3 regions of the Enterobacter sp. PL_is379 genome follow, and region 1 is predicted to be linked to each of the others. Evidence: riboswitches for the same ligand, from Rfam matches in the RefSeq annotation. Region 1 holds a riboswitch; each other region holds the start of a gene.
What was found. Region 1 has a riboswitch for thiamine pyrophosphate ahead of thiC (phosphomethylpyrimidine synthase ThiC). Riboswitches for the same ligand answer to the same signal wherever they lie in the genome.
Positions count from the first base shown of each region.

Region 1 (10,743 bases):
AGCGTCTCACCGCTCAGACGGGAGTGAAGCAGTTCGCTTAACGCCACGCAGGCATCAATTGCCGGGTAGACGCCGTACAGGTCAAAATCATCCGCCACCGGAATCGCCTCTTCGAGCTTTTCGAGCTGAGAGTCGAAATTCACCTTCGCGTCTTTCACCGTCAGCGTTTCCCAGATCAGATCCAGAATGCGGCGGTAGATATGGCCATCACCAAAGCCCGTCTGCTTACAGAACGCGGCATAGTTGGGATACATGCGCTCGCACAGGCAAGCCATAAAGGTGACGTGCTGCCAGCTTTCCAGCTTTTCAAGGCGCAGGTGAATCGGGTTTTGTAGCATGATGATCTCTCGAATCGAAAATTAGGCGCAGTTTACCTGAATCACCGCTGAATTTCCTGCCAACGAACAAAAGCCGGACGCGAAGAGGCCACCGCGTCAGCCCAGCGCGTCGGCTCCGGTAAGCGGTAGCCGTTCATGCAGCGCTGTACCCACGCCAGAGCGCTGTCCATGCTCACCCGATGGCCGGTGGCGATGAACAGCGGATTACAGCGAGCCTTGCTGCACCAGACCCATGCCAGCTGCTCGCCTTTATGGATAAGCGGCGCAAGCGCGCCCGGCTCGGCGGAGAGTGGCTCAAACGCGCCGCACAGGCGTTTCTTGGCAACGCCAATGGTCGGCACATCCACCAGCAGCCCAAAGTGGCTGGCAACGCCTAAACGGCGCGGGTGTGAGATCCCATGCCCATCGACAAACAGCAGGTCAGGTTTTTGCGAGAGCTGCTCCCACGCTGCCAGCAGCGCGGGATATTCGCGGAAGGAGAGAAAGCCCGGGATATACGGCATGGTGGTCGCGATACGCGCGACCTTGTACTCCACCAGCTCAAGCGAAGGGTATTTCAGTACCACCATCGCCGCTCGCGTCACTTCCCCACCCTGCTCGAACCCGACGTCTGCTCCGCCAATGTACTGCGGAGGATCCTTATCCAGACGATCCTCGCGGATCACCGATGAGGCCAGTTCGATTTGCTGAGCGCGTAGCGACGCGAGATCCATAACGACTCCTTACTTGTGATACTGGGCAGAAAGCCGATGCACCGCCTCCACAAATACGCCTGCGTGCTCTGGCGGTACATCCTGATGAATACCGTGGCCGAGGTTAAAGACGTGACCTTCCCCCTGGCCGAAACCAGACAGTATAGTCGACACTTCTTCTTCAATGCGGGCTGGCGGCGCATAGAGCATGGACGGGTCCATATTGCCCTGCAGCGCCACTTTGTCGCCCACGCGGCGGCGCGCATCGGCAATATCGGTGGTCCAGTCGAGACCCAGCGCGTCGCAGCCGGTGGCCGCCATCGCTTCCAGCCACTGACCGCCACCTTTAGTGAACAGCGTCACCGGCACGCGGCGACCTTCGTTTTCACGCAGCAGGCCGTCGACGATTTTGTGCATGTAATACAGGGAGAACTGTTGATAATCGCGTCCGGTCAGCACACCACCCCAGGTATCGAAAATCATCACCGACTGCGCACCCGCCTTAATCTGCGCGTTCAGATAGAGGGTGACGCTCTTCGCCAGCTTGTCGAGCAGCGCATGCAGGGCCAGCGGCTCGGCGTACATCATCTTTTTAATCAGGGTGAAGGCTTTGCTGCTGCCTCCTTCCACCATATAGGTTGCCAGCGTCCACGGGCTGCCGGAGAAGCCAATCAGCGGCACTTCGCCTTTCAGCTCGCGGCGAATGGTGCGTACGGCGTTCATCACGTAGCCCAGCTCGCCTTCCGGATCGGGGATCGGCAGCTTGTCCACGTCGGCTTTGCTTTTGATCGGAGAGGTGAAACGCGGGCCTTCACCGGTTTCGAAGTACAGGCCAAGGCCCATGGCATCCGGAATGGTCAGAATATCCGAGAAGAGGATCGCAGCATCCAGCGGGAAGCGGCGCAGCGGCTGGAGCGTCACTTCACAGGCCAGCTCGGCGTTTTTGCACAGCGACATAAAATCGCCCGCCTGCGCGCGCGTGGCTTTGTACTCTGGCAGATAGCGTCCCGCCTGGCGCATCATCCACACCGGGGTGACATCAACGGGCTGGCGCAGCAGCGCACGCAGATAACGATCGTTCTTCAGTTCGGTCATTTTTGCAGTTCCTTAAGCGTCATGGCCTCAGTGTAACACTACTCATACTCGGCCCGACATATCGCCACGGTATCTTCTATCAGCCGACGCGCCACGGTGCCCGGCGGAGGTAACAGCGGTAAATCGTCGTAGCGATACCAGTTCGCATCCAGCAGCTCTTTCTGATCGATAACGATCTCGCCGCTGTCATATTCGGCCATAAAGGCCGTCATCAGCGACTGCGGGAACGGCCACGGCTGGGAGGTGACGTAGCGCAGGTTCTTCACTTTGATCCCGCTCTCCTCCATCACCTCGCGCGCCACCGCCTGCTCCAGCGTTTCGCCCACTTCGACGAAGCCGGCCAGCACGGTATGAACGCCGTTGCGATGACGGGTATGCTGCGCCAGCAGGATGGAATCCTCCCGGCGGATAGCGACGATAATGCACGGCGCAATCTGCGGATAGTAGCGTTCGCGGCAGTGGTTGCAGAGCATCGCCCATTCGGTTTTGCTCGGACGCATGGTATGGCCGCAGTAGCCACAGTATTTATGCGAGCGGTAAAACTCGGCCAGCTGCACGCCGCGCCCCGCCAGCTGGAACAGCCCGACATCCAGATCCAGCACCTGGCGCACAGATCCCATATCCTGGCGGCGGGACTGTTGGATCAACCACACGGGCTCACCCTGCCACTCGCCGATCTGTAGCGCTGGCTGGCCAACAAGATCGAACGCCTCAGCTGCGCCATAGGGGATTTCCCCGGCAGTAAGCCATAATTTTTGTTCGTGACTGACGATCCACCAACCAAGATCTGATTTTTCAATAATACGATCCATATCTATTGCACTACCTTCGCTTCACTGACATGTTGTTAGCATTGTGGTTACATTCTGGATAAGCAGATTCAATCCAACATTTTGCGGAGTCGACCATGTTAAACCAGCTGGAAAGCCTGACTGAGCGCGTTAGAGGAAGTAACAAACTGGTGGATCGCTGGCTACATGTGCGCAAGCATCTACTCGTGGCTTATTACAATCTGGTCGGCATTAAGCCTGGCAAAGAATCGTTTATGCGACTGAATGAAAAAGCGCTGGATGATTTTTGTCAGGGCCTGGTCGACTATCTGTCCGACGGCCATTTCAATATTTATGAACGCATTATCCGCGAAATGGAAGGGACAACACCGTATTTAGCAGCCAGCAAGCTCTATCCGCTGCTGGAAGCCAACACCCAGCAGATCATGGATTACTATGATTCCGCGCTCGAGAACGCCATCGATCACGATAACTATCTTGAGTTTCAGCGGGCGCTATCCGACCTCGGTGAAGCGCTGGAAGAGCGATTCACGCTGGAAGATAAGCTGATCGCCCTCGTGCTGGACAATGATTTGAACATCAGTAACGAAGAGAACGTCGCGCGCCCTGCTTGAGTTCTTCACCGTTAACGAGTAATTTACAACCATTCGCCCCTCTCACGAGGGGGATTTTTCTTGTCGGAGTGCCCAGCGCCTGAAAGCGCGGGCTGAGACCGTTAATTCGGGATCCGCGGAACCTGATCAGGCTAATACCTGCGAAGGGAACAAGAGTCACACTGCTGTTGTATCGCTCCCCGGGCGATCCTCTCTTGCTTCATCCGTCGTCTGACAAGCCATGTCCTTCACTTTTGGAATGAGCTATGTCTACTGCAAAACTGACCCGCCGCGAACAGCGCGCACAGGCCCAACACTTCATCGACACCCTGGAAGGCACCGCTTTCCCGAACTCGAAACGCATCTACATTTCCGGCTCGCAGGCCGATATCCGCGTCCCGATGCGCGAAATCCAGCTCAGCCCGACGCTTATCGGCGGCAGCAAAGAGAATCCGCAGTACGAAGACAACGAAGCCGTGCCGGTGTATGACACCTCCGGTCCGTACGGCGACCCTGATGTTGCCATCAACGTTCAGCAGGGTCTGGCAAAGCTGCGCCAGCCGTGGATTGAGGCGCGTAACGACTGCGAAGAACTCAGCGTACGCAGCTCTGCGTACACCAAAGAGCGCCTGGCCGACGACGGTCTGGACGAGCTGCGCTTTACCGGCCTGCTGACGCCAAAACGCGCTAAAGCGGGCAAATGCGTGACCCAGCTGCACTACGCGCGCCAGGGCATCGTCACGCCGGAAATGGAATTCATCGCCATCCGCGAAAACATGGGTCGTGAGCGCATCCGTAGCGAAGTGCTGCGTTATCAGCATCCGGGTGAAGGCTTTGGCGCTCGCCTGCCGGAGAACATCACGCCGGAGTTTGTGCGTGACGAAGTGGCCGCCGGGCGCGCGATTATCCCCGCCAACATCAACCACCCGGAGTCCGAGCCGATGATTATCGGCCGCAACTTCCTGGTGAAGGTCAACGCGAACATCGGTAACTCGGCCGTGACCTCCTCCATCGAAGAAGAGGTGGAAAAGCTGGTCTGGTCCACGCGCTGGGGCGCGGACACGGTAATGGATCTCTCCACCGGCCGCTATATTCACGAAACCCGCGAATGGATCCTGCGTAACAGCCCGGTACCGATTGGCACCGTCCCGATTTATCAGGCGCTGGAGAAGGTCAACGGCATTGCCGAAGACCTCACCTGGGAAGCGTTCCGCGACACGCTGCTGGAGCAGGCCGAGCAGGGCGTGGACTACTTCACCATTCACGCGGGCGTGCTGCTGCGCTACGTGCCGATGACGGCGAAGCGTCTGACCGGTATCGTCTCGCGCGGCGGTTCCATCATGGCGAAGTGGTGCCTGTCCCATCACCAGGAAAACTTCCTCTACGAACACTTCCGCGAGATCTGCGAAATCTGCGCCGCCTATGACGTCTCCCTGTCGCTGGGCGACGGCCTGCGTCCGGGCTCCATCCGCGACGCCAACGACGAAGCGCAGTTTGCCGAGCTGCACACGCTGGGCGAGCTGACTAAAATCGCCTGGGAGTATGACGTGCAGGTAATGATTGAAGGCCCGGGACACGTGCCGATGCAGATGATCCGCCGCAACATGACCGAAGAGCTGGAGCACTGCCATGAGGCCCCGTTCTATACCCTGGGACCGTTGACCACCGATATTGCGCCGGGCTATGACCACTTCACCTCAGGCATTGGCGCGGCGATGATCGGCTGGTTCGGCTGCGCCATGCTCTGCTACGTGACGCCGAAAGAGCACCTCGGCCTGCCAAACAAAGAGGACGTGAAGCAGGGGCTGATTACCTACAAAATTGCCGCCCACGCGGCGGATCTGGCCAAAGGCCACCCGGGGGCGCAAATCCGCGATAACGCCATGTCGAAGGCGCGCTTTGAATTCCGCTGGGAAGACCAGTTCAACCTGGCGCTGGATCCGTTCACCGCCCGCGCCTATCACGACGAGACCCTGCCGCAGGAATCAGGCAAAGTCGCGCACTTCTGCTCTATGTGCGGGCCAAAATTCTGCTCGATGAAAATCAGCCAGGAAGTGCGTGACTACGCCGCAGCGCAAACCATTGAAGTGGGCATGGCGGACATGTCTGAAACCTTCCGCGCCAAAGGCGGCGAAATCTACCTCAAAAAAGAGGAGGCGTAATGTACCAGCCCGATTTCCCACCCGTCCCCTACCGTTTAGGGCTCTATCCGGTGGTGGACAGCGTGGCGTGGATAGAGCGACTGCTGGAGGCAGGCGTTCGCACCCTCCAGCTGCGCATCAAGGATAAGCGCGATGACGAGGTGGAAGCCGATGTGGTTGCCGCCATCGCGCTGGGGCGTCGGTATAACGCCCGCCTGTTTATCAACGATTACTGGCGACTGGCCGTTAAGCACCAGGCGTACGGCGTGCATCTGGGTCAGGAAGACCTCGAAACAACGGATCTGAGCGCTATCCGTGAAGCCGGGCTGCGTCTTGGCGTGTCAACGCACGATGACATGGAGATCGACGTGGCCCTGGCGGCCCGTCCCTCATACATCGCGCTGGGCCACGTCTTCCCGACGCAAACCAAGCAGATGCCCTCCGCACCGCAGGGTCTGACGCAGCTGGCGAGTCACGTTAAACGCCTTGCCGATTACCCCACCGTCGCCATCGGCGGAATCAGCCTTGAACGCGCCCCGGCGGTGCTGGAGACCGGCGTCGGCAGCATCGCCGTCGTCAGCGCCATCACCCAGGCTGCAGACTGGCAGTCCGCCACCGAACAGCTGTTACAGCTGGCAGGAGCTGGCGATGAATGATCGCGACTTTATGCGCTACAGCCGTCAGATCCTGCTGGAGGATATCGCCATCGATGGCCAGCAAAAACTGCTCGCCAGCCGGGTGCTGATTGTCGGTCTGGGCGGATTAGGCGCGCCCGCCGCGCTTTATCTGGCAGGTGCGGGCATCGGTACGCTGGTGCTGGCCGACGACGACGAGGTTCACCTCAGCAATCTGCAGCGACAAATCCTCTTTACCACCGAGGATATCAACCAGCCGAAAGCAAAAATCACCCGGCAGCGGCTGAACCAGCTAAACCCGGATATCGAGCTGATTGCCTTACAGGAGCGTCTTAGCGGTGAAAGCCTGCACCGTGAAGTCGCCCTTGCCGACGTGGTGCTGGACTGTACCGACAACATGGCGACGCGCCAGGCGATTAACGCCGCGTGCGTGGCAAATCATACGCCGCTTATCACCGCCAGCGCGGTGGGGTTCGGCGGGCAGATGATGGTTCTGACGCCACCGTGGACGCAGGGCTGCTATCGCTGTCTGTGGCCGGATGATGCCGAGCCAGCGCGCAACTGCCGGACGGCGGGCATTCTGGGTCCGGTGGTCGGCGTAATGGGCACCATGCAGGCGCTGGAAGCCATCAAGCTGCTCAGCGGCATGGAGACGGAACGCAATACGCTGCGGCTGTTTGATGCCCGCTCAGCCGGCTGGCGCCAGCTGGCGTTACGCCGCGCCAGCCGCTGCCCGGTATGTGGAGGCCGCGATGCGCATTCTGTTTAACGATGAGCCGATGAGATGCGAAGACGGGCTCACCGTTGCGGTACTGCTCGACAAGCTGCGTCAGCTCAAGCCGGGAACGGCGCTGGCGCTCAATCAACAGATCCTGCCGCGCGAGCAGTGGGAACATCAGCAGGTCAATGACGGCGACCAGATCCTGCTGTTTCAGGTTATCGCAGGGGGCTGAGATGTTACGTATTGCCGATAAAGTCTTTGATTCACATCTGTTTACCGGAACCGGAAAATTCGCCTCGCCGCAGCTGATGGTGGATGCCATTCGCGAAAGCGGCAGCCAGCTGGTGACGCTGGCGCTCAAGCGCGTGGATCTGCGTCATCACAGCGATGCCATTCTGGCGCCTTTACTGGAGGCAGGCGTCACGCTGCTGCCCAACACCTCCGGTGCCAAAACGGCCGAAGAGGCGATTTTCGCCGCGCAGCTGGCCCGCGAGGCGCTCGGCACCCGCTGGCTGAAGCTGGAAATTCATCCTGACGCCCGCTGGCTGCTGCCCGACCCTATCGAAACGCTGAAAGCGGCTGAAAAGCTGGTGCAGCAAGGGTTTACCGTCCTGCCTTACTGCGGCGCCGACCCTGTCCTGTGCAAACGGCTGGAAGAGGTCGGCTGCGCCGCCGTCATGCCGCTGGGCGCCCCCATTGGCTCCAACCAGGGGCTGGAAACCCGTGCGATGCTGGAAATCATTATTGAGCAGGCTACCGTGCCGGTGGTGGTTGATGCGGGCATTGGCGTGCCCAGCCATGCCGCACAGGCGCTGGAGATGGGCGCCGACGCGGTGCTGGTGAATACGGCCATCGCGGTTGCCGACGAACCGGTCATGATGGCGCGTGCGTTCCGCATGGCCGTAGAGGCTGGGTTGCTGGCAAGGGAGTCCGGCCCCGGCTCGCGCAGTTTCCAGGCGCAGGCCACCAGCCCGCTGACCGGTTTTCTGGAGGCGATCTCATGAGCACGTTTACCGAGCGCTGGCGGCAGCTTAACTGGGACGACATTGCCCTGCGCATCAACAGCAAGACGGCGGCTGACGTGGAGCGTGCGCTGAATGCCCGCCATCTGACCCGCGAGGATCTGATGGCCCTGCTCTCCCCGGCGGCCAGTGCGTACCTCGAACCGATGGCCCAGCGAGCACAGCGGCTCACCCGCCAGCGTTTTGGCAACACGGTGAGTTTCTACGTGCCGCTCTATCTCTCAAACCTGTGCGCCAATGACTGCACCTATTGCGGCTTCTCCATGAGCAACCGCATCAAACGTAAAACGCTCGATGAAGGTGAGATTGCCCGTGAGTGTGCGGCTATTCGTGAAATGGGCTTTGAACATCTTCTGCTGGTCACGGGCGAACATCAGGGAAAAGTGGGAATGGACTATTTCCGTCAGCACCTTCCCGCCATCCGTCGTCAGTTTGCGTCGTTGCATATGGAAGTACAGCCCCTGGCGCAGGAGGAGTACGCGGAGCTCAAAACCCTCGGGCTGGATGGGGTCATGGTCTACCAGGAAACCTACCACGAGGCGACGTACGCCCGGCACCACCTGAAGGGTAAGAAACAGGATTTCTTTTTCCGGCTGGAAACGCCGGACAGGCTGGGTCGCGCGGGCATCGACAAAATCGGTCTGGGTGCGCTGATCGGGCTCTCCGACAGCTGGCGGGTGGATTGTTACATGGTGGCGGAACATTTGCTGTGGCTTCAGCAGCGCTACTGGCAGAGCCGTTATTCCATCTCCTTCCCGCGTCTGAGGCCCTGCGCGGGCGGGATTGAACCGGCTTCGCTGATGGATGAACGCCAGCTGGTGCAAACCATCTGCGCGTTTCGCCTGCTCGCTCCGGAAGTGGAATTATCGCTCTCAACGCGTGAGTCCCCGGCGTTTCGCGATCGCGTTATCCCGCTTGCGATTAACAACGTCAGCGCGTTTTCCAAAACACAGCCTGGCGGCTACGCCGACGATCATCCGGAGCTCGAGCAGTTTGCGCCGCATGACGGACGACGTCCGGAAGCGGTCGCCGCCGCTCTGACGGCGCAGGGTCTTCAGCCTGTCTGGAAAGACTGGGACAGCTGGCTGGGAAGAGCCTCGCAGTGACGTTGAAACGCACTGCAACATCATAAAAAATTGTCGAGGCGCGACGAAAAGGCAAAACCGGAGGATTGTCAGCGATCGTCCGGTTTTTTATTGTCACACGGTCAGCAACGGATGCTGACCAGGGCGAAAAGCTTCTTCCTCGTTTCGCCCTGCCTCTGGTTCATTGCACAAACGGCTCCAGCCTGGTGAATAAGTATTTTCTTAATGGTTCTTAAGATAAATCATCCCGTCAGAAATCGTGTGCCGTATAATTCACCGCTAACCGCAGGACAGCGACTATGCTGAGAGGATATCGGCAGACGAACAGTATTCACCATCAGGAACGATGTACAGCTCATGGCACTTCACAGCAAAAAGCTCTCTTTTACCCGGCCAATCATGCTCAGCTTCGCGGGGATCCTCTGCAGTTTTGCGGTGATCGCGATCTCGGTGACGCTATCGCAACGAAAGGATTTTCTTGAGGATTATCATAAGATCAATAGCAATTTCACGCACAACCTGGCGGTGAACTACACCGAATCTATCCTGCGTGAAAACGACTATATCCTGGGCCGTTCCGCGATGTACTTTGCACGTGACGACAGGCTAAACGAGACGCTGAACGTCAATCCGACGCAAGGGCTGCAGATGATGATGCATTTGCAGAACCTGATGCCGACCGTCTCCTCCATCTCGCTGGCGGACACGCAGGGGCATTACCTCCGCGCACCGGAAGTGCTCCCCACGGAGACGAGTAAAACCTTCGATCCCAGGACGAGGCCGTGGTTTGTCGCTCAGGCGGAAGCCAGCATCTTCAGCCACTATACCCGTCCTTATATGGATTACTTTACGGGGCACCCCACGGTCACTCTTTATAAGCCAGTGATTTCACCAGAAGGCAGACTGAAGGGAACGCTCGCGTTTCATCTCGATTTGACATCAATGGGCTACACCCTGCGTCAGATGGTGGCGCCCGTTCAGGGGGAATTCTTCGTCGTCGAGCGTGACGGTGCTGTGGTGCTGCATCCGGATACCGGCGCGCTCTTCAAGCAGTACGTGAGCGAAGCGCTGATGGACAAAATGACCAGCGGTGAAGGCCACCTTTACGACAAGAAAAGCAACGCCTGGTATTACTACTACTCGTTTACCAACCCGGACTGGTTTGTCATTTACCGGGTATCGGATGCAACGCTCACCGATATTACCCGCCACGAAACGACGATTGTTGGCTGGGGGTTTGCGCTGGCGGCCATCATCATCATCCTCTTCGGCTTATACCTCCGCCACGCCTCGCGTAGCGTGCTGATGCATATTATCAATGCCATCAAAACCGGCGACGTCAGCGAGGCGCCGCGCCTGGAAGCGATGCTGAGCCACACGATTCAGTCCAATAAAGAGCGCGAAATGGCGTATGTGCGCCAGGCCACCCACGATGCGCTGACGGGCTGTAAAAACCGCCGCGCGTTCGATAGCGATATCGCGGAGCTGCTGAATACCCAGCAGCCTTTCGCGATGGCGCTGGTGGATATCGATAACTTCAAGTCGATTAACGACACGCAGGGCCACCTGACCGGTGATATCGTTCTGCGTAACGTGGCCCGCGAAGGGATCCAGATCATGCAGCCACATC
Region 1 covers NZ_JBVPGT010000014.1:4,791-15,533, forward strand. Annotated here, with positions in the region: gene AC0TOY_RS00380 (YjaG family protein) at 1-338, opposite strand, end outside; gene nfi (deoxyribonuclease V) at 380-1,051, opposite strand; gene hemE (uroporphyrinogen decarboxylase) at 1,061-2,125, opposite strand; gene nudC (NAD(+) diphosphatase) at 2,164-2,937, opposite strand; gene AC0TOY_RS00400 (Rsd/AlgQ family anti-sigma factor) at 3,033-3,530, shown strand; TPP riboswitch at 3,585-3,696, shown strand; gene thiC (phosphomethylpyrimidine synthase ThiC) at 3,776-5,671, shown strand; gene thiE (thiamine phosphate synthase) at 5,671-6,306, shown strand; gene AC0TOY_RS00415 (HesA/MoeB/ThiF family protein) at 6,299-7,054, shown strand; gene thiS (sulfur carrier protein ThiS) at 7,038-7,238, shown strand; gene thiG (thiazole synthase) at 7,240-8,010, shown strand; gene thiH (2-iminoacetate synthase ThiH) at 8,007-9,134, shown strand; gene AC0TOY_RS00435 (sensor domain-containing diguanylate cyclase) at 9,471-10,743, shown strand, end outside.

Region 2 (10,743 bases), on a different contig from region 1:
CGCAAAGCTCAGAATAAAGAGAACAACAAGGAAACCGTGTAATGTCGAAGAATTACCATATTGCTGTGTTACCGGGCGACGGTATTGGTCCGGAAGTGATGGCACAGGCGCTGAAAGTACTGGAAGCCGTTCGTACGCGTTTTGCGATGAAAATCACCACCAGCCACTACGACGTGGGCGGTATTGCGATTGATAACCACGGTACGCCGCTGCCGAAAGCGACCGTGGAAGGCTGCGAAAATGCCGATGCCGTGCTGTTTGGTTCCGTCGGTGGCCCGAAATGGGAACACCTGCCGCCAGCAGAGCAACCAGAACGCGGCGCGCTGCTGCCGCTGCGTAAACATTTCAAGCTGTTCAGCAACCTGCGTCCGGCGAAGCTGTATCAGGGTCTGGAAGAGTTCTGCCCGCTGCGCGCGGATATCGCCGCCAACGGTTTCGACATTCTCTGCGTGCGTGAACTGACCGGCGGGATCTACTTTGGTCAGCCAAAAGGGCGCGAAGGCAGCGGACAACACGAGAAAGCGTTCGACACCGAGGTGTATCACCGTTTCGAAATCGAACGTATCGCCCACATCGCGTTCGAGTCGGCGCGCAAACGCCGCCATAAGGTGACCTCCATTGATAAAGCGAACGTGCTGCAGTCCTCCATTTTGTGGCGCGAGATTGTGAGTGAAGTCGCTAAGCAGTACCCGGACGTTGCGCTGTCGCACATGTACATCGACAACGCGACCATGCAGCTGATTAAGGATCCGTCCCAGTTTGACGTGCTGCTGTGCTCCAACCTGTTCGGCGATATTCTCTCTGACGAGTGCGCGATGATCACCGGCTCGATGGGCATGCTGCCATCCGCAAGCCTGAATGAAGAAGGCTTTGGCCTGTACGAGCCTGCGGGCGGTTCCGCGCCGGATATCGCAGGCAAAAACATTGCCAACCCGATTGCGCAGATCCTCTCCCTGGCCCTGCTGCTGCGCTACAGCCTGGATGCAGGCGATGCGGCAACCGCAATTGAAAACGCCATTAACCGGGCGTTAGAGAAAGGCGTCCGTACCGGTGATTTGGCACGCGGCACGGCGGCAGTCAGTACCGATGAAATGGGCGACATCATTGCCCGCTATGTCGCTGAAGGGGTGTAATCATGGCTAAGACGTTATATGAAAAGTTGTTCGATGCGCACGTTGTTTACGAGGCGCCAAACGAAACCCCGCTGCTGTACATTGACCGTCATCTGGTACACGAAGTGACCTCACCTCAGGCATTTGACGGCCTGCGCGCGCACAAGCGTCCGGTACGTCAGCCGGGTAAAACCTTCGCGACGATGGATCACAACGTTTCCACCCAGACCAAAGACATTAACGCCTCGGGTGAGATGGCCCGTATCCAGATGCAGGAGCTGATTAAGAACTGCAATGAATTTGGCGTTGAGCTGTACGACCTGAACCATCCGTATCAGGGCATCGTCCACGTGATGGGGCCTGAGCAAGGGATCACCCTGCCGGGCATGACCATCGTCTGCGGTGACTCCCATACCGCGACCCACGGCGCGTTTGGCGCTCTGGCATTCGGGATTGGCACGTCCGAAGTGGAACATGTGCTGGCAACGCAGACCCTGAAGCAGGGCCGTGCCAAAACCATGAAGATTGAGGTGAAGGGTAAAGCGGCACCTGGCATTACCGCGAAAGACATCGTGCTGGCCATCATCGGTAAAACCGGCAGCGCAGGCGGTACCGGCCACGTCGTTGAGTTCTGCGGCGACGCTATTCAGGCACTGAGTATGGAAGGTCGCATGACCCTGTGCAACATGGCCATTGAGATGGGCGCAAAAGCCGGGCTGGTCGCGCCGGACGAAACCACCTTCAACTATGTGAAGGGCCGTCTGCACGCGCCGAAAGGTAAGGATTTTGACGACGCGGTAGCCTACTGGAAAACCCTGACAACCGACGATGGGGCAACGTTTGATACCGTTGTCACGCTGCAGGCAGAAGAGATTGCGCCTCAGGTGACCTGGGGCACCAACCCGGGTCAGGTGATTTCCGTCAACGACAGCATCCCTGACCCGGCCTCCTTCGCCGATCCGGTCGAGCGCGCCAGTGCGGAAAAAGCGCTGGCCTATATGGGGCTGAAGCCCGGCGTGCCGTTGACCGATGTCGCCATTGATAAAGTGTTTATCGGCTCCTGCACCAACTCCCGTATCGAAGATTTGCGTGCCGCCGCCGAAATTGCCAAAGGCCGTAAAGTGGCACCAGGCGTGCAGGCGCTGGTGGTTCCTGGCTCCGGTCCGGTGAAGGCCCAGGCGGAAGCCGAAGGTCTGGATAAGATCTTTATCGAAGCGGGCTTCGAGTGGCGCCTGCCAGGCTGTTCGATGTGTCTGGCCATGAACAACGATCGCCTGAATCCGGGTGAGCGCTGTGCCTCCACCAGCAACCGTAATTTTGAAGGCCGTCAGGGCCGCGGTGGGCGCACCCATCTGGTCAGCCCGGCAATGGCCGCCGCTGCGGCAGTCACCGGCCATTTCGCCGACATTCGCAGCCTGAAATAAGGAGACAATCATGGCAGAGAAATTTACCCAACATACAGGCCGGGTTGTCCCCCTGGACGCCGCGAACGTCGATACTGACGCCATTATTCCTAAGCAGTTTTTGCAGAAGGTGACGCGTACCGGTTTCGGCGCACACCTGTTTAACGACTGGCGTTTCCTCGACGATAAGGGCGAAGTGCCTAATCCGGAATTCGTGTTGAACTTCCCGGAATACAAAGGTGCCTCCATTTTGCTGGCGCGGGAAAACTTTGGCTGCGGCTCATCCCGTGAACACGCGCCGTGGGCGCTCACCGACTATGGCTTTAAGGTGGTCATTGCCCCAAGCTTCGCGGATATCTTCTACGGCAACAGCTTCAACAACCAGCTTCTGCCGGTGACGCTGAGCGATGAACAGGTCGATGAATTGTTCGCGCTGGTTAAGGCGAATCCGGGCATTTCGTTTGAAGTGGATCTGGAAGCCGAAGTGGTGAAAGCCGGGGATAAGACCTACAGCTTCAGCATTGATGCCTTCCGCCGCCACTGCATGCTGAACGGTCTGGATAGCATTGGTTTAACTCTCCAGCACGAAGCGGCGATTGCCACTTACGAACAAAAACAACCCGCATTTATGAAATAATCCTCCGGCCTGCAGTGTACTCTGCAGGCCGTGTTTTATCCCAATGCCCATCTTCCATCTGTAAATACTTCGCAAACCCAGCCAATAATAACGTTATATTTAATGTCAATTTAATGTTCCCTGAGCAGAATAATCGCTCAATCAGCTGGTAGCGGAACTTATCATGGAAAAGAAAAATAGCAATGAGTCTCATCTCCGTTCTCATGAAATACAAAAATGCACAATAGTGAGCGTGATAACAAATAGTTTACTCACCGGCTTTCAGATAGTTGCAGGAATATTCTCCGGATCACAGGGATTAATTGCTGATGGGATTCATTCTCTTTCCGATTTATCCTCTGACTTTGTCGTTCTGATTGCAAATAAAAAGAGTCAGAAAGCCTCTGATATCGATCATCATTACGGTCATCTGCGTTTCGAAAACGGAGCAAAGCTCATTATTGGCGCTATTCTGCTGCTTGTGGGAGTCGGGATGCTCTGGTCCGCAGGGAATAAACTGCTTCACCCCGAGACGCATCAGCTGGTGAAAGGGGCCGCTCTGTGGGTGGCGATACTGGCGCTGGTGGTGAAGGAAAGCCTGTTCAGATACATGTATGCCGCGGGAAAACGTATTCAGTCCTCGCTGCTGATAGCCAATGCCTGGCATGCCCGCTCTGACGCAGCCTCGTCAGTGGTTGTCGCCATCGGTATTGCCGGGAATTTAGTGGGTTTTCACGCGATGGACCTGATTGCGGCCCTGATTGTTGGGATATTTATCGCCCATATGGGTTACAAATTCTCTGCCGATGCCCTGCACGACCTGATGGACCGTTCGCTTGAACCCGAGCTGGAGCATGATATCAAAACCTGTCTTCTCTCCACCGAGGGTGTCATCGGACTCCATGATTTAAAAACCCGCAAGATGGGCGATTTAGCCCTTGTTGATGTCCATCTGGAAGTTAACGGCGAATTAAGCGTAAAAGAAGGGCATCAGATTGCCGTCAATGCCAGAAACAACGTGATGCAAAAATTCAATGTGCTGAACGTGATGACGCATATTGATCCTGCTCGCTAATCGGAACGCATAAATACAGTGTGACGCAACCCACCGTTAAGGTTTCGTTAATTAATCTGCGTCACACTGCATCGCATCAGCTCTCTCATTATTGAGGTAAAAAGCGATGAACCCAACGCTATGCAATACGCTTCCCCATAAAGAAACACCCTTTCTTCGCGTACTGCACATTCTTGTGGCCGTTCTGGTGCTGGTTCAGATCATCAATTCTAATTTCACCGAAAGTGAAGCCCTCCACGACTCCGGGCTGAACGGAATTGTCACCTGGATGCATATTATTTCCGGGTTTGGTTTAATTTTTTGTGGCATTGCCATGATGGCATGGATGTTAACCCAGCGCGGATTTAAATATTACTTCGCCTGGCTGGCGCTGGGTTTTCGCGGAATCGTTGACGATATTCGCACCCTCACGCAGCGCCAGCTTCCTGAGGCGCATGCCGGCGGTATGGCGGCAACGGTACAAGGTTTGGGCGTGCTGGCGCTGCTGGGCGTTGCACTCTGCGGCGCGGCCTGGTTCGTGCTGAACGCCACGCTCGGACCCGTTTCGTCCGTCACAGAATCCGCCTTAAATTTGCATAAATTTCTGACGGTCTTTGTTGAGACATATTTCTGGGCACACGGTTTCATGGGCCTCGTTCATATGTACCTGACGCTACGCGCGCAGCGTAAGTATCAGTGTTCAGAATAAAACGGTTCGCAGAGCCCGGCGTTCCCGGGCTCCGTTTCATTCATCCGATCACACGTCTTTTACGCGGCAGGTCAGCAGAAGCGTTACGACAGAAAGCGCCGCAATCATCCAGTAGACAGACGCATGCCCATAGCTTTGCGCCAGCGCCCCCTGAATCACGCCTGCCAGAATCACCCCGGTTGAAATACTGTTGGTAAAAAGCGTGGTCGCCGAACCGGCACGACCAGGCATGAGATCCTGAAACCAGAGCATGCCGATCCCGGCAACAATCCCGATAAACACGGCGTTAAACAGCTGCAGCGCCAGCAACGCTTCACGCGAATGGAAAAGGATCAGCCCCGCGTAGAACAGCACCCCGGCCGCCACGGCAACGATCATCATCCGACGCTTTCCAAAGCGCTTAACGTAGTAACCCGCCAGAATCATCGCCGGAATCTCCAGCCCGGCAGCGGTTCCCATTAAGATCCCCGCGAGTTTGTCCGGTAAACCCAGATCGCTGCTGATCCACAGCGGCATATCGATAATGTACATCGTGTTGCAGGTCCACATCAGCGTGGAGGCAATAAACAGCATGCGAACGTTTTTATCCTGCCAGCCGCTCACCTCGGTGACAGGTTTATCCGTTGCCTGTTCAACGCGCGCCACGGACGGCAGCGCGAAGGCAATCAATGCCAGGCTGATGACAAAAATCCCGGCGGCGATGGAGAACATGGTGGTAAAGCCGTAGTTCAACGCCAGCATGAAGGCCAGCGGCGGACCAATGACCCACGCCAGCGAGAGCTGGGCACGCATCACCGAGCTGAACATCACCACTTCCCGCGCCGAGTTATCCGCATATTCACGGGCCAGCGCGAACAGCTGCGGCATGGCGGTGTTCGCCAGTGACGCCAGCAGCACGCCGCAGGTAATGAGCGTCAGATAATGACGGTTAAAGGCGAAGAGCAGCGCGTTGCCCACCGCCATGGCGCAGCAAAAGAGGATCAGCCTGCGGCGATCGCCCTGGCTGTCCGATCGTTTCGCCAGCGCGAGGCTGACCAGGATCCCGGCAATGGCGTTAACGGTATAAAACAGGCCGACCCAAAACGGCTGTGCCCCCACCTCGCGGCTGAGAAACAGGCTCAGCGTCGGCGCCTGCAGCGCCCCCGCCACGCCCATCATAAAGGCCACCAGCATAAAAGCGGCATACACGCCGTTCAGGCGTCGCCCCATCGTCATCAACCACAGCATGCGCAAGTCCTTGTGAAAGCGAATCAAAATCGGGTGAAAGAATAAACGAAAAAAGCCAGCAAAAACATTTTGCTGGCGGGTGATAAGCACCAATACTCAGTCACACATGATCGAGGCGAGTTAGCGGGAAGAGGTCGGTGTTGTAACGTCCCACTGCATCAATTCTTCTAACGTTTTCAGCCGTTGCTCTGCATACTGGCGGGCCAGCCAGGACGATCCTTTTGTCGCTGAAAAGTACTGCTGATAAAACTGACGTGCGGTAGACCTCTTCATAATTTACCTCCTCACTTCATCGAGGAGAATTATTGGCCTAATATAGGGATAAATAAATTGCTGGTTTTTTGTCAGGAGTTCCCCTTTTATGCCTTCCGGTCGTCTGCAACAACAGTTTATCCGCCTCTGGCAGTGCTGCGAGGGGCAATCGCAGGAGACCACGCTCAACGAGCTGGCTGACCTGCTTAGCTGTTCCCGCCGTCATATGCGTACGCTGCTCAACACCATGCAGCAGCAGGGTTGGTTAAGCTGGGAAGCTGAGGCGGGACGCGGCAAACGTTCGCGGTTGACCTTTCTCTATACCGGGCTGGCGTTGCAGCAGCAGCGCGCGGAAGACCTGCTCGAGCAGGACCGCATCGATCAGCTGGTTCAGCTGGTGGGCGACAAAGCCGCCGTGCGCCAGATGCTGGTTTCCCATCTCGGACGCAGTTTTCGTCAGGGTCGGCACATCCTGCGGGTGCTCTACTATCGTCCAATGAAAAATCTGCTGCCCGGCACGGCGTTACGCCGCTCAGAAACCCATATGGCCCGGCAAATCTTCAGCGGTCTGACGCGGATAAATGAGGAAAACGGGGAACTGGAAGCGGATATCGCGCACCACTGGCAGCAACTTTCTCCGCTTCACTGGCGCTTCTTTTTACGCCCCGGCATTCACTTTCACCATGGTCGCGAGCTGGAGATGCACGACGTCATCGCCTCTCTGGAACGCGTCCGAAGGCTGCCGCTCTACTCGCATATTTCGCGTATCCACTCCCCCACGGCCTGGACGCTGGATATCGAGCTGTCGCAGCAGGATAAGTGGCTTCCCTGGCTGCTGGGCTACGTGCCGTCGATGATTTTGCCCGGCGAGTGGGAATCGATGAACAATTTTGCCAGCCTGCCGATTGGCACCGGGCCCTACTCCGTGTCCCGCAATAACAGCAACCAGCTGAAAATCCGCGCGTTCGATGACTACTTTGGCTATCGGGCGCTGATCGACGAAGTCAACGTGTGGGTATTGCCGGATCTCAATGAAGACCTGAGCTGCGGGCTGACGCTTGAAGGCCCCACCACGGGAGAAAAAGCCGTGGAGAGTCGCCTGGAGGAGGGATGCTACTATCTCCTCTTTGACCGCCGCACCCACCGCGGGGCAAACCAGGCCGTCCGCAAGTGGATCAGCCACGTGTTGTCCCCTGCCAATCTGATCTACCATGCGGAAGCGCAGTACCAGACATACTGGTTCCCGGCCTACGGCCTGCTTCCTCGCTGGCACCACGCCCGCCCGTCGCACTGCGACAAGCCTGCAGGGCTGGAGTCTATCACCCTGACCTACTACCGCGAGCACGTGGAGCATCGTTTTATCGCCAGAATCATGACCCGACTGCTGGCGGCCGAAGGAGTAACGCTGGAGGTCAAGGAAGTTGACTATGACGAATGGCACCAGGGGGATATCACCAGTGATATCTGGCTTAACAGCGCCAACTTCACCCTGCCGCTCGATTTCTCGCTCTTCTCGCACCTGTATGAAGTCCCGCTGATCCAGCACTGCATCGACCGGGACTGGCAGCAGGACGCCGCCCTGTGGCGCGCGGGCGAGATGAATTTAGCCGCGTGGTGCCAGGCGTTACTTGCCGAACAGGCGATTGTGCCGCTGATCCACCACTGGCTGATGATCCAGGGCCAGCGCAGCATGCGCGGCCTGCGGATGAATACCCTGGGCTGGTTTGATTTTAAATCCGCCTGGTTTGCGCCGCCGGAGCCATAACGCTTTCGTAATATTCACCAAATCATTACAATAGCGCCGTTCTCAACGGGGTGCTGCATCACTGATGTGCGCTGAGATAATACCCGTCGAACCTGATCCGGATAACGCCGGCGAAGGGATTTGAGGCTGTCGCTCAAAATCCTTTGCCACTCAACTTTGAGGTGCAAAGTGTTAAAAAAAGTTCTCCCCCTGCTGGCGCTTTTTGCGCTGCCTGCTTTTGCGAAGCCCGTCCTGACGGTCTACACCTATGACTCCTTCTCTGCCGACTGGGGCCCTGGCCCGGTAGTCAAAAAAGCCTTTGAAGCCGACTGCAACTGCGAGCTGAAGTTCGTCGCGCTGGAAGATGGCGTGTCGCTGCTCAACCGCCTGCGTATGGAAGGGAAAAACAGCAAGGCTGACGTGGTGCTCGGGCTGGATAACAACCTGCTGGACGCCGCCTCGCAGACCAAACTGTTTGCCAAAAGCGGCGTCGCGGCAGATGCCGTTAATGTGCCTGGCGGCTGGAAGAACGACACCTTTGTGCCGTTCGATTACGGCTACTTTGCTTTTGTTTATGACAAAAATAAGCTGAAAAACCCGCCGAAGAGTCTGAAAGAGCTGGTGGAAAGTGACCAGAGATGGCGCGTGATTTATGAAGATCCGCGGACCAGCACGCCGGGCCTCGGTCTGCTGCTGTGGATGCAAAAGGTTTACGGGGATAAGGCGCCGGAAGCGTGGCAGAAGCTGGCCGCCAAAACCGTCACCGTGACCAAGGGCTGGAGCGAAGCCTATGGTCTGTTCCTGAAAGGCGAAAGCGACCTGGTGCTGAGCTACACCACCTCTCCGGCCTACCACATTATCGCCGAGAAGAAAGACAACTACGCTGCGGCGAATTTCGCTGAAGGGCACTATCTGCAGGTGGAAGTGGCCGCGCGTACCGCCGCCAGCAAACAGCCGGAGCTGGCCGAGAAGTTCCTGAAGTTCATGGTTTCACCGGCGTTCCAGAATGCCATTCCCCCAGGCAACTGGATGTATCCGGTCACTGGCGTTGCGCTGCCAGCAGGTTTTGAGCAGCTGACCAAACCAACAACCTCGCTGGAGTTTACGCCGCAGCAGGTCGCCGCGCAGCGTGCCGCATGGGTAAGTGAATGGCAACGCGCCGTCAGCCGCTAATTCCCGGCTGGCTACTTCCCGGGCTGCTCGCCGCCATAGTGATGGTGGTGGTCAGCCTGGGGGCTTTTCTTGCTCTGTGGTTCAACGCGCCAGAGAGCGATCTGCTCGCCCTCTGGCACGACAGCTACCTCTGGCACGTTATTCGGTTCTCCTTCTGGCAGGCGTCGCTTTCTGCCCTGCTGTCGGTGATCCCGGCCATTTTTCTGGCGCGCGCCCTGTATCGGCGGCGTTTCCCCGGCAGGCAGGCCCTGCTGCGCCTGTGCGCCATGACGCTGATCCTGCCCGTGCTGGTGGCGGTATTCGGCATTTTGAGCGTTTACGGTCGCCAGGGCTGGCTGGCATCGCTGTTCGGCCAGCTTGGTCTGGAATGGTCATTCTCGCCTTACGGGCTGCAGGGCATCCTGCTGGCACACGTCTTTTTCAATATGCCGATGGCAACGCGTCTCTTTTTGCAGGCTCTGGAGAACATTCCCGGCGAGCAGCGCCAGGTTGCCGCCCAGCTCGGCATGCGCGGCGTGTCGTTCTTCCGCTTTGTCGAATGGCCGTGGCTGCGCCGCCAGATCCCGCCCGTGGCGGCATTAATCTTCATGCTCTGCTTTGCCAGCTTTGCCACCGTGCTGTCGCTCGGCGGTGGGCCGCAGGCCACCACCATTGAGCTGGCGATTTACCAGGCGCTGAGTTACGACTACGATCCCGGTCGCGCTGCGCTGCTGGCGATAGTCCAGATGTCGTGCTGCCTTGCCCTGGTACTGTTGAGCCAGCGGCTGAGTAAAGCCATTCCCGCTGGCAGTCATCAAATAACCGGCTGGCGCGATCCGCAGGACAGCCTGCACAGCCGCGTCAGCGATTTTGTCCTGATCGGGCTGGCACTCCTGCTTCTGTTGCCGCCGCTGCTGGCCGTTATCGTTGACGGACTGAACCTCAATCTCCTGTCTGTCCTGCAACAGCCCGTCCTCTGGCAAGCCACCTGGACCTCGCTGCGTATCGCGCTGGCTGCCGGATTACTGTGCGTCATCCTGACCATGATGCTGCTGTGGAGCAGCCGTGAGCTTTACGCCCGCCAGGCGCAAAAAGCCGGACAAATGCTGGAGCTGACGGGCATGCTGATTCTGGCGATGCCGGGGATCGTGCTGGCGACAGGCTTCTTTTTGCTGTTCAACAGCACCATCGGCCTGCCGGAAAGCGCCGACGGCATCGTGATCTTTACCAACGCCTTAATGGCCATCCCTTATGCGCTCAAGGTGCTGGAAAACCCGATGCGCGACGTCAACAGCCGCTACGGTTTGCTGTGCCAGTCGCTGGGCATGCAGGGCTGGCAGCGGCTGAAGGTGGTCGAACTGCGCGCGCTAAAACGTCCGCTGGCACAGGCGCTGGCGTTTGCCTGCGTGCTCTCTATTGGAGACTTTGGGGTCGTGGCGCTGTTCGGCAATGACGATTTCCGCACGCTGCCCTA
Region 2 covers NZ_JBVPGT010000032.1:369,304-380,046, reverse strand. Annotated here, with positions in the region: gene leuA (2-isopropylmalate synthase) at 1-42, shown strand, start outside; gene leuB (3-isopropylmalate dehydrogenase) at 42-1,133, shown strand; gene leuC (3-isopropylmalate dehydratase large subunit) at 1,136-2,536, shown strand; gene leuD (3-isopropylmalate dehydratase small subunit) at 2,547-3,152, shown strand; gene AC0TOY_RS20635 (cation diffusion facilitator family transporter) at 3,316-4,206, shown strand; gene AC0TOY_RS20630 (cytochrome b/b6 domain-containing protein) at 4,313-4,894, shown strand; gene AC0TOY_RS20625 (sugar efflux transporter) at 4,943-6,121, opposite strand; gene sgrT (glucose uptake inhibitor SgrT) at 6,242-6,394, opposite strand; gene sgrR (HTH-type transcriptional regulator SgrR) at 6,483-8,138, shown strand; TPP riboswitch at 8,175-8,275, shown strand; gene thiB (thiamine ABC transporter substrate binding subunit) at 8,307-9,290, shown strand; gene thiP (thiamine/thiamine pyrophosphate ABC transporter permease ThiP) at 9,266-10,743, shown strand, end outside.
Region 2: another riboswitch for thiamine pyrophosphate. It lies ahead of thiB (thiamine ABC transporter substrate binding subunit); the one in region 1 lies ahead of thiC (phosphomethylpyrimidine synthase ThiC).

Region 3 (10,743 bases), on a different contig from region 1:
CGGCTATCAGTTGGCATCGCCCAGCGGCGAGCTGCTGACAGGCTGGCTGGAGAGGTTGCCGGACGTGACGGCCTTTATCGATTTCGGTCCCCGCATCGCGGATATTCCTGACGCGCTGATGACGCGAATTATGGCCTGCAGGCCGATTGTGTCGCTTAATCGTCAGGAAGCGGAGATCGCAGCCGAGCGACTGGGTGTCACGGCTGAAGATCTGGGTGCGGAGTGGCCGCTGCGTTTCGGTGCCGCGCTGATTGTGCGGCATGATAAAGACGGCGCCGCGTGGTATGACGGTAAGACCTCGGGCGTTGTTCCGGCGTTCCCGGCGACGGTTGTGGACACCATTGGCGCTGGCGACAGCCACGCGGGCGGCACGCTTGCCGGGCTGGCGGCGGGATGGTCACTGGCAGACGCCGTTCTGCTGGGGAATGCCGTGGCGTCCTGGGTAGTCAGCCACCGAGGCGGAGATTGCGCCCCGACTCGCGACGAATTACTCCTCGCACACAAAGACGTATAGATCGCTGCGACAGTAGCTGATGCTGTACTCAATCGGCCGGTGCTGCTGGTCAAGCGCGACCTGCTTGATCACCAGCACCGGTATTTTTTCGTCCATCTTAATGTGCGCCTGAAACTCGCTGTCCGGCATGCGGGCGCTCACCCTTGAGCGGGTGCGCTGCGGGAAGATATTCTGGCTGCGGAAGTAGTCGTAGAGCGAAATGCCAATCGCATCCGGGTCGGGAATTAACCCGACCGGGACCCAGGACTCTTCAATGGACACCGCATCGTCATCCACATAGCGAATGCGCTTGAGCAAAAAGACCTCGCTGTCCGGGGAGATCGACAGGTGGTCCGCCACCTCTTCAGGGCACTTCACCACCCGCTTATTGACCCATAACGTATTGGGCTTTTGACCGCGAAGCACCACCTGCTGGGAAAAGCCGCGCGCCTCTTTAAGCGAATATTCAAAGATGTTGTTGATTTGCGTGCCATAGCCACGGGAACGCGTCACCACGCCCTCTTCCTCCAGCGCCTGCATCGCTTTTCGCACGGTAATGCGCGACACCCCGGTTAACTGGCTCAGATCGCGCTCGCCGGGCAAAATATTCCCGTGCTCCAGCATGCCGCTGCGCACCGCGTTTTTTACCGTTTCGGCAAATTTCAGGTACAGCGGCGTGTTATCGGGCGCGGCGATCCGTTCATTCAGTTGAGCGATTAACCGGGTATGCGCTTGTTCCATCTCTGTTTTCTCAGGCGTGGTGTTTCCTGCAAGTATACTGGGTTACCACCATGCATGAAAATGATGAACCGGCCCAATACCGTGACCCACTTCCAGAGTATCGGCTTTCGCCAGCGCCGCCGAGAGCCAGGTTTTCGCTTCGCGCACCGTATCGGCCCAGCCGTCATGCCGTGGACGCAGCGCCGCCAGCGCGGCCGAAAGCGTACAGCCCGTGCCGTGGGTATTTTTGGTCTGCACGCGCGGCGCGGTAAAGCGCACTTCGCCGTCGCGGGTGAAAAGCCAGTCCGGGCTTTCCGCGTCATCCAGATGCCCGCCCTTCATCAGCACCGCACCGCAGCCCATTGCCAGCAGCGCGTTCCCCTGCGCTTTCATCTCACGTTCCGTTTGCGCGTGCGATGTGCCTAACAGCGCGGCGGCTTCCGGCAGATTGGGGGTGATAAGCGCCACCTGCGGCAGCAGCTTTTTACGCAGGGTTTCCACGGCAGAGGCAGAGAGCAGCGGGTCGCCGCTTTTTGCCAGCATGACGGTATCCAGCACCACGTTTTGCACCGCATAACGCTTAAGCCGCTCGGCCACCGCTTCAACAATGTCCGTCTCGGCCAGCATGCCGATTTTAGTGGTATCAATGCGCACGTCGCTGAATACCGAATCCAACTGTGCGGCAACAAAATCCGGCTCAATACGGTAGACCGACTGTACACCGCGCGTGTTTTGCGCCACCAGCGCGGTAATGACCGAGCAGCCGTACGCGCCAAGGGCCGAGAAGGTTTTCAGGTCAGCCTGGATGCCCGCGCCGCCGCTGGGATCGGTGCCGGCAATGGTCAGGGCATTAATCCGCTTCATGCTTGCTCCTCCAGCGTGTAGAGCGCGTCGAGGAACGCGCTGGCAAAACTGCCCGGGCCACGCGACTGCGCAACGGCCACCGTTCCAGCCCGCTTCATCCATCCGCAGGCAGCAGCGATATTATCCAGACGGTCGCCCGGCAGCGAGCAGCTCGCCGCGACGACGGCGGAGAGAGCGCACCCGGTGCCCACCACGCGCGTCATAAGCGGGTCACCACCGGTTACCGTTCGGGTGCGTTGTCCGTCAGTGATGTAATCCACCTCACCGGTGACGACCACAACGGCATTGGTCTGGCGGGCCAGCGCCTGAGCAGCGGGCACCGCGCTGGCGGCGGTATCGGTCGTATCGACGCCGCGCCCGCCTGCGCTCATTCCGGCAAGAGCAAGGATTTCTGAGGCATTGCCGCGAATGGCCGCCGGTTTCAGGGCAAGAATTTGATGGCAAAAACGGGTACGGAACGCGAGCGCGCCAACGGCAACCGGGTCCAGCGTCCAGGGTTTGCCTGCCGCCACCGCGCTTTCTATTGCCCGACGCATCGACTGGGCGCGCGGCGCGGTCAGCGTGCCAACGTTAACCAGCAGCGCATCGGCTATCGCGGCAAACTGCTCGGCCTCTTCGGCCTCGATCACCATCGCCGGTGATGCGCCAAGCGCCAGCAAAACGTTGGCCGTAAAGGTCTGTACAACATCGTTGGTCATACAATGGGTCAGTGGAGAACGGGTTCGGAAGTGGTGTAAAACGTGTAAATCGAGCAGGTCAGGCTGCATGGGTTCGCTCCTGCCTTGCGTGAAGAAGCGATGACCGGGAAGGCATCTGACTTCCCTACGCTGGCATTATCCAGATCAGGTAATACGGGTATTTCTCAGCCTTCACAAAGAAGGGCACCCCGAGTCAAAGTACTTTTAAAACAATGATTTATTGAAAATCTATGTCGTAATTTAGTGTAACCGGGGCCACAGGCCAGGCGCAAGAGGTTTCGATTTATCAAGGCAGCGATCGCGTGATGAATCTCCCTAAACACTTTTTCGCTAGTCTCTTCAACATAAATATTTTTTCCTGGTATATCCCGGAACAAAAATGACCTCATTTCATTTTCATTCGAAGCAGAATGGATATTCGATAATAAATAATCGGCAATAATATATAAATTTACATAAACTGTTATCTGTATTTTTAATGATTTCTCACCCAAACACTTAAACATATTTAATGTATAGATATTTTATTTCTCATTTCTCCTCCATTCATTACAAATATCTAACTCGTTGTAATATATAATTATCTATCCCAACCCTTCTTAATCGACTCGTTTAGCTATTCCTGCTGTTTATGATCCAGATCAATAATCAAAATTACACATTCATAGATAGTTACTACACGTTACGAAATAAGTTATCAAACCAAAATTTTCAACGTAAATCGTGAATTAATTCAGATATAACAAGACGTTGTATCTTCCCGCCAGGATAGCGCCCTAACTTTATTTTTTGCATTGATGATGAGAGCTTTCAAATGAGATTTTTAAATAAATCAACTATCGCTGTTGTATTTGGTGTTGTGTTTGCTAATACAGATAATGCTGCTGCATTTAATGTTACTTCTGATCAAGACAACATTACGATTATTGGTACACAAGGTGCCGGTTATGATCTGGATTTAATGGCCAACAAGGTTATTACGAATCAAAACGATATCACAGGTTTAAAAACTGAAAATACTGATCAATGGAATGCAATTAGCGCCGCTGATAACCTTGCTGGTAGTGCTAAAACTGATGCTCAAACTGCTAACACTAATGCTCTTGCTGCTGATGCAAAAGCTACTACTGCTAATACTATAGCGACATCGGCTAAAGCCGCTGCTGATCATGCTGAAATCACCGCCACCAATGCGAACAACAAAGCAGATGCTAATACACAAGCGCTTGCAAGTAAGGTCGATAAAAGCATTTTCAAAGCCGATCAGGATAGACAAGATCACGCCCTCCAGGACGCCTCTGACAAAGCGACTCAGGCATTTAATACGGGCGCTTATGCGCAATCTTTAGCTGTAGATGCACAAACGGTAGCCGCAGCGAATAAAGCTGCTGTTGCTAACGTCTAGTCACGCCAGCAAACACAAGAAGCGACGATTCAGAATCACAGCGCACAATTAGCGAATCATGAATCACGTATTACGTCGTTAGAGAATCAAAATAACGCTAAGTTCTCTTCTCTGGAGAATCAGCAGAATGAGGATCGCAAGGAATATCGTGCTGGTATCGCTGGCGCTGCTTCTCTTGCTGGTTTGCATTACGTTGATACAGATAACGCGGTTGCCGTCGGCGCTGCCAACTTCAAAGATGCGCAAGGTTATGCAATCGGCTACCGTCATAAGTTCGCTGAGAATGTAGCCGCTACCCTCTCTACATCAGGTACATCCAACGGTGATGAAATTGTTGCGGCGTCCGCATCTTACGGATGGTGATGTTACAGAATTAAAATAAAATGCCAGCGAACCGCCAGTAAGCTAAAAAAACTCGCACATGAGTTTTAATTAGCTGGCTATAACTCTATACAATGCTGCTCGCAAAGAAAATGACAAAGTACATTTTTATTTCCGCTGTTCTATATCTCACTTTTATTTTATTAGGGATATGGATTGGATTGATGTTAGGCACTTATATTTATAATTGTAATTACTGAGGCAATAATGAAAAAGTTAATGATGATAGCGGCTGTATTATCTCTTGCTGCGTGTTCCTCACCTGCTCAACGGATGGCGGATTGTCAAAGCAAGGGAGTTAGTAAAGATGCTTGTTATATAGCAGAGCAAAACCGCACTACAGCCATTAACGCTGCTGCTGAAAAACAGGCTTTGGAGAATGCTGCTCAACTTGCACAATCAGCACATAAGCATCTTCCTGAAGGCTGCACTCAGGTTAAGGATGCTGCGGGTCGTTGTGAGAGCAAGCCTGCCAAAGCAAGCGGCGATTTTAAACAGTTTTCAGGTGAAGCGGATCGCATTATGAATAAGCCAATCTCTGATGCTGCTGAATATCTGCTTTCGAAAGGCTGGAAGCCAAATAAGGGTTCATGGCACAAGGGTGGCTATATTATGCAGCTGGTTGTCGAAAAAGAGAGAGTTGTAAACGCACAATTATCAAAAATGTGATCTTAGCACAACCCTACCACCTGATAAGATTTACGTAGCCCCATTTGTATGGGGCTTTATTTTAGCTCGTGCCTAAATATAAATTTACTCTAACTGCCAGGCCCCGCCATGGATAAGCGACGCTCCCCCCGCCCAGGCAAACAACGCCAGCTCGCGGCCGTCTGCATCAGGATAAATACGGCAGCTGAGGCACGCCTCACCCTCGTTAACAAACACTTCAACGGAAGAGCAGTCAAAGAACAGGCGCAGGTTCAGCATGTCGTTCAGGTTAAGCGCGACGCTTCGGGTACCGCACAAGCCATACTGCGGATAGTGACGCTCCAGCACCAGGCGCTGCATCTGGACATCAACATAGATGCGTAGCCCGTCGCCGAGACGAATGCCGTATTGCTCCGCGCTGCTGTTCGCGCAATCCCATTGCAGAGTGACCTCCATCGCATCGCAGTATTCCACCAGCGTCATCTGCTGGTTATTAAGCGTAGTTATCGGCCAGGGGAACCACGCCCCGCGCAGGGTTTCAACTTCTCTGGCCGGCCGCATTTGCAGATGATTATCCGCACTCAGCGTCAGCTCGCGAGGTAAGGAGAGCATGCCTGCCCAGCCATCCTCCTGTTCCGGCAGAGGTGATTCCCACATGTCCAGCCAGCCGATAACAATGCGGCGGCCATCGGGCGTCAGGAAGCTTTGCGGCGCATAGAAATCATGCCCGTAATCCATCTCTACAAATTCACCTTCACGCACAAAGGGCTGGCCGGGCTGCCATTCACCTACCAGATACCCGCTCTGGAAAAGATTACGGTTTTTGAATCCGTCCGCCGCCAGCCCCTGAGGAGAGAACATCAGCACGCGTTTACCATTAAGGGTGAAAAAGTCCGGACATTCCCACATATAACCCATCTCTTTTTCAGCCACCGCGAGCACGCCCCTGTCCTGCCACTCTCGCAGATCGGCAGACCGGTACGCACGCACCTGGCCCGTATCACCCTCTCGCGCGCCAACGACCATGTACCACCACTCCCCTTCACGCCATACTTTCGGATCGCGGAAGTGATGCAGTCCAGGCGGTGTGTCAATGACGGTCCCGTGCCGCACAAAGTGGATGCCGTCACGGCTGGTTGCCAGGCACTGAACCTGGTAGAGATTAGCCTCATCGCCGGGATCGCCGTGGAATTTGTGGCCGGTGTAGATCAGCGCCAGCGTGTCGCCATCCACCACCGCTGAGCCAGAAAAACAGCCGTCCTTGTCGTCTGGTCCTTCCGGTGCCAGCGCAACCGGGAGGTGTTCCCAGTGAACTAAATCTTTGCTGCGCGCATGGCCCCAGTGCATCGGCCCCCACTGGGTCGAATACGGATGATGCTGATAAAAGGCGTGATACCAGCCGCCAAACCAGACCAGGCCATTCGGATCGTTCATCCAGCCGGCACGCGCGGCGAGGTGGTAACGCGGATACCAGCGCAGGTTAAGCCCTTCGCGTCCGGACTGCAGTTCCTGTTCTGCTTTTGTAATGGAATACGTCATTTCTCTACTCTTTAATCAGATAGTGGAAGGTTGCGGCATGAGCGGGTCAGAAGAGGACTTACCCGAGCGCAACAGGAAGATGGAGATAAACGTGGTGCTGAAAACTAACAACCCCATGATGAGATAGGACTGGGCAAAGCCGTATTTCTCATAGCTGTAGCCGGCCAGCGGCGACAGTACCGAGGCAATCACCGAGCTTGTACAGGCAAAGCCCACCAGATAGAGGGTGGAAGAGAGCCGCTTATCAAAATGCAGGCTGTTGTATTTAAAGATGGAGACCAGCAAAACGGGCAGTTCAACCGCGTGCAATAGCTTGGTAATGGAGATCAATACCGGCCCCTCAACCAGACCCGATGCCACCATACGCATCGCCATCACCATTCCGGCGAAAATCAGGCCGTTTTTCGCACCGAGGCGATTCACCAGCCACGGGGCGCAAAACATGCCCGCCGCCTCCAGGAAAACCTGGAAGGAGTTGAGATAGCCGTACATGGCGTTCCCTTCCTGTAACGTCGGAAACTGTGAGGAGAAATAGACAGGGAACTGCTGGTCATAAACGCCATAAATACAGGTGCCGATAACGAAAAACACCAGCGCCCAGAAGCGCGGCAGCGTCAGCAGGCGCAAAGCATCCTCCAGCGTAACCTTACCGCCGGACACCGCCTCCTGCATGGCGTGCGGAGCGGAAGAGACCCTGAGGCGCGCCAGCAACACAAAAAACGCCAGCCCGGCGCAGCTCGCCACCGCGAAGTTCAGCTTCGGATTAATGTTGAACAGGAGCCCTGCAAAAAAGGTTGCCGCCGCCCAGCCCAGCGATCCCCACATCCTCGCCTTGCCAAACTCGAACTGGCTCTGGCGGGCCACGCGCTCGGTGTAGGACTCCAGAACACCTATTCCGCCGTTAAACGTCAGCCCGATATAAACCCCGCCGAAAATACTGCCGAGTAATACGTTAATTTGCAGCAGATAACCAAACAGCAGGAAGGCCGGACCGGAAAGAATGAGCAGGCTGGTCAGAAACCAGAGCAGGTTTTTGCGCAGACCGAGCTTGTCCTGAATGAATCCATAGCAGATTTGAGCAAAAAGCGCGGAGACGGAAAGCACGGCATAGATAACGCCGGTATCCCCCGCTTTTAAGCCCACTTCCTGATGAAGCCAGATGGAGAGTAGCGAGCCGGAAGATGACCAGGTGACAAAAAAGAAAAACAGTAATGCGCTCAGTAAAGGGTAGCTGTGAGAGCGATGCGTTTTCATCATGACATTCTCATGTTGGAGTAATGACACAATGGTAACGTTAACATTGATTTTTTCTCATGCTGTTTGGTGAAGATTTAAGATGTTAATCACGAAAGTTAACGTTAACATCAAGAGAATGAGATCGCGATCAAATATTCATCACGGAGGTAAGCCTGACCTGGCATGTGCATCAGCCTTCCTTTTACATCAGCGACTTAGTTGTATACCCTTTCACACAGAGCATTAACGGAGTAAGAAAATGGCTTCCCTGAAGGACGTCGCAAAGCTGGCTAACGTATCGCTGATGACGGTCTCCCGTGCGCTGAACAGCCCGGAGCGCCTTAAGCCGGAAACGCTGGCGCGCGTTCAGCTGGCTATCGAGCAAACCAGCTACGTGCCCGATCTTTCCGCCAAGAAAATTCGCGGCGCGCATGCCTCGCCTAAAACCATAGGCGTACTGGCGCTCGATACGGTGACGACGCCTTTCTCGGTGGAGATCACGCTGTCGATTGAAGAGACGGCCAGAATGCACGGCTGGAACAGCTTCGTGATGAATATGTTTACCGATGACAACCCGGACGCCATTGTCGACCTTCTCCTTTCTCATCGGCCTGACGGAATTATCTACACCACCATGGGGTTACGTCAGGTTCCTCTCCCGGCCAAACTCCTCACCCTTCCCTGCGTGCTGGCCAACTGCGAAAGTGACGGCGAAAAGGTCGCCAGCTATATTCCCGATGATGAACAGGGGCAGTATACCGCCGTACGGGCGTTACTCGCGGAGGGTTATCGACGCCCTCTCTGCCTGCATTTGCCTGAGGGGCATCTGGCCACAACCCGACGTCGTCAGGGGCTGGAACGTGCATGCCGTGAAGCGGGACTCGACCCGCACAGCCTGGCGCACAGCTATATGGCGCTCGGCGATGAGCACTATCGTGACATTCCGTCAGTATTGCTGGCGCACATGCAGAATGGCATTCCCCGGTTCGACTCCGTTATCTGCGGCAACGACCGTATCGCGTTTATGGTCTATCAGACGCTGCTGGCGCAAGGGCTTCGCATACCGGAAGATGTCGCGGTAATCGGCTATGACAATATGGTGGGTATTGGGGAGCTGTTCCTGCCTCCTCTCACGACGGTTCAACTGCCACACTATGAAATTGGTCGCCTGAGCGCCATGCATATTATTAACGGTGAAGAGCATCAGAACACCATGCGCGTTGAAAGTCCTTTTTTGATGCGTGATTCCGTTGTGCATGCATCATGAGCACCGCTTTTTGCACATGACGCAGGAATAGAGACAGCCAGCCTCCTTTTTGCCATTCGATGGCACGTTTTGTCACACTCTTTTCTGCGACCGTACACGCCGGACAAACAGCCTGTAACAGGCTGTTTTTATTTGGCATAAAATGCAATTTTCATTTTAAAAATGGGGATATTTTCTCCCCACAGCCCCGTGTCACAAAACAGTAAACAAATTAACCATTGAGCCCCGTGGCAAAAGGCTCTATATTGGCGGCGTTTTTTTCAGGCCCCCATCTGTTTTTTAACTTTTTATTCAATCGTGGCTCATAACGAAGCGGCGGTTGTAGGAGTGATATGATGACGGATAAAGTCCGTATTGACACCGTAGATGCCCACAAAAGCAACGAAACCTATCTGGCCCGTCAGGCCGAGTTTGAATCTAACGTCAGGAGTTATCCGCGCAAACTGCCTTTAGCCATCACTAAAGCAGAAGGCGTGTGGATCACCGATGCAGATAATAAAGAATACCTTGACTGTTTAGCAGGCGCAGGGACCCTTGCGCTTGGCCATAACCATCCTGATGTGCTGAAAAGCATCCAAAATGTCATTACCAGCGGCTTGCCGTTACATACTCTGGATCTGACGACGCCTCTGAAAGACGCGTTTTCTGAATACCTGCTCTCTCTGCTGCCTGGTCAGGGCAAAGAGTACTGCCTGCAGTTCACCGGTCCATCCGGTGCTGACGCCGTTGAAGCGGCGCTGAAGCTGGCGAAAAAAGTGACCGGTCGTAGCGGTATCATCAGCTTCTCTGGTGGTTACCACGGTATGACCCACGGCGCGCTGTCCGTGACCGGCAACCTGTCTCCGAAAGAAGCGGTTGACGGTATGATGCCAGAAGTGCAGTTCATGCCTTACCCACACGAATACCGCTGCCCGCTGGGTATCGGTGGTGAAGCGGGCGTGAAAGCGCTGACGTACTACTTCGATAACCTTATCAACGACGTTGAAAGCGGCGTGCGTAAGCCTGCTGCGGTGATCCTGGAAGCGGTTCAGGGCGAAGGCGGCGTGAACCCGGCTCCGGCTGAGTGGCTGCAGCGCATCCGTAAAGTGACTCAGGAACACGGCATTCTGCTGATCCTCGACGAAGTTCAGGCTGGCTTTGCCCGTACCGGTAAATTCTTCGCCTTCGAACACGCTGGCATTGAGCCAGACATCATCGTGATGTCTAAAGCCGTCGGTGGCGGTCTGCCGCTGGCCGTGCTCGGTATCAAAAAGCAGTTCGATGCATGGGCACCAGGTCACCACACCGGTACCTTCCGCGGCAACCAGCTGGCGATGGCAACCGGTCTGACGACGCTGAAAATCCTGAAAGACCAGAACATCGCAGGCAAAGTGGCTGCACAGGGCGAATGGCTGAAAGGCCAGCTGAAAGAAATGGCGAAGCGCTACCCGGTGATTGGTCACGTTCGCGGTCTGGGCATGATGATCGGTATTGAGATCGTTAAGCCACACGA
Region 3 covers NZ_JBVPGT010000023.1:95,681-106,423, forward strand. Annotated here, with positions in the region: gene AC0TOY_RS05220 (PfkB family carbohydrate kinase) at 1-514, shown strand, start outside; gene AC0TOY_RS05225 (GntR family transcriptional regulator) at 488-1,234, opposite strand; gene thiD (bifunctional hydroxymethylpyrimidine kinase/phosphomethylpyrimidine kinase) at 1,277-2,077, opposite strand; gene thiM (hydroxyethylthiazole kinase) at 2,074-2,844, opposite strand; TPP riboswitch at 2,880-2,976, opposite strand; gene AC0TOY_RS05240 (hypothetical protein) at 3,590-4,180, shown strand; gene AC0TOY_RS05245 (YadA C-terminal domain-containing protein) at 4,364-4,543, shown strand; gene AC0TOY_RS05250 (hypothetical protein) at 4,769-5,230, shown strand; gene AC0TOY_RS05255 (glycoside hydrolase family 32 protein) at 5,315-6,748, opposite strand; gene AC0TOY_RS05260 (oligosaccharide MFS transporter) at 6,764-8,005, opposite strand; gene AC0TOY_RS05265 (LacI family DNA-binding transcriptional regulator) at 8,244-9,251, shown strand; gene AC0TOY_RS05270 (diaminobutyrate--2-oxoglutarate transaminase) at 9,584-10,743, shown strand, end outside.
Region 3: another riboswitch for thiamine pyrophosphate. It lies ahead of thiM (hydroxyethylthiazole kinase); the one in region 1 lies ahead of thiC (phosphomethylpyrimidine synthase ThiC).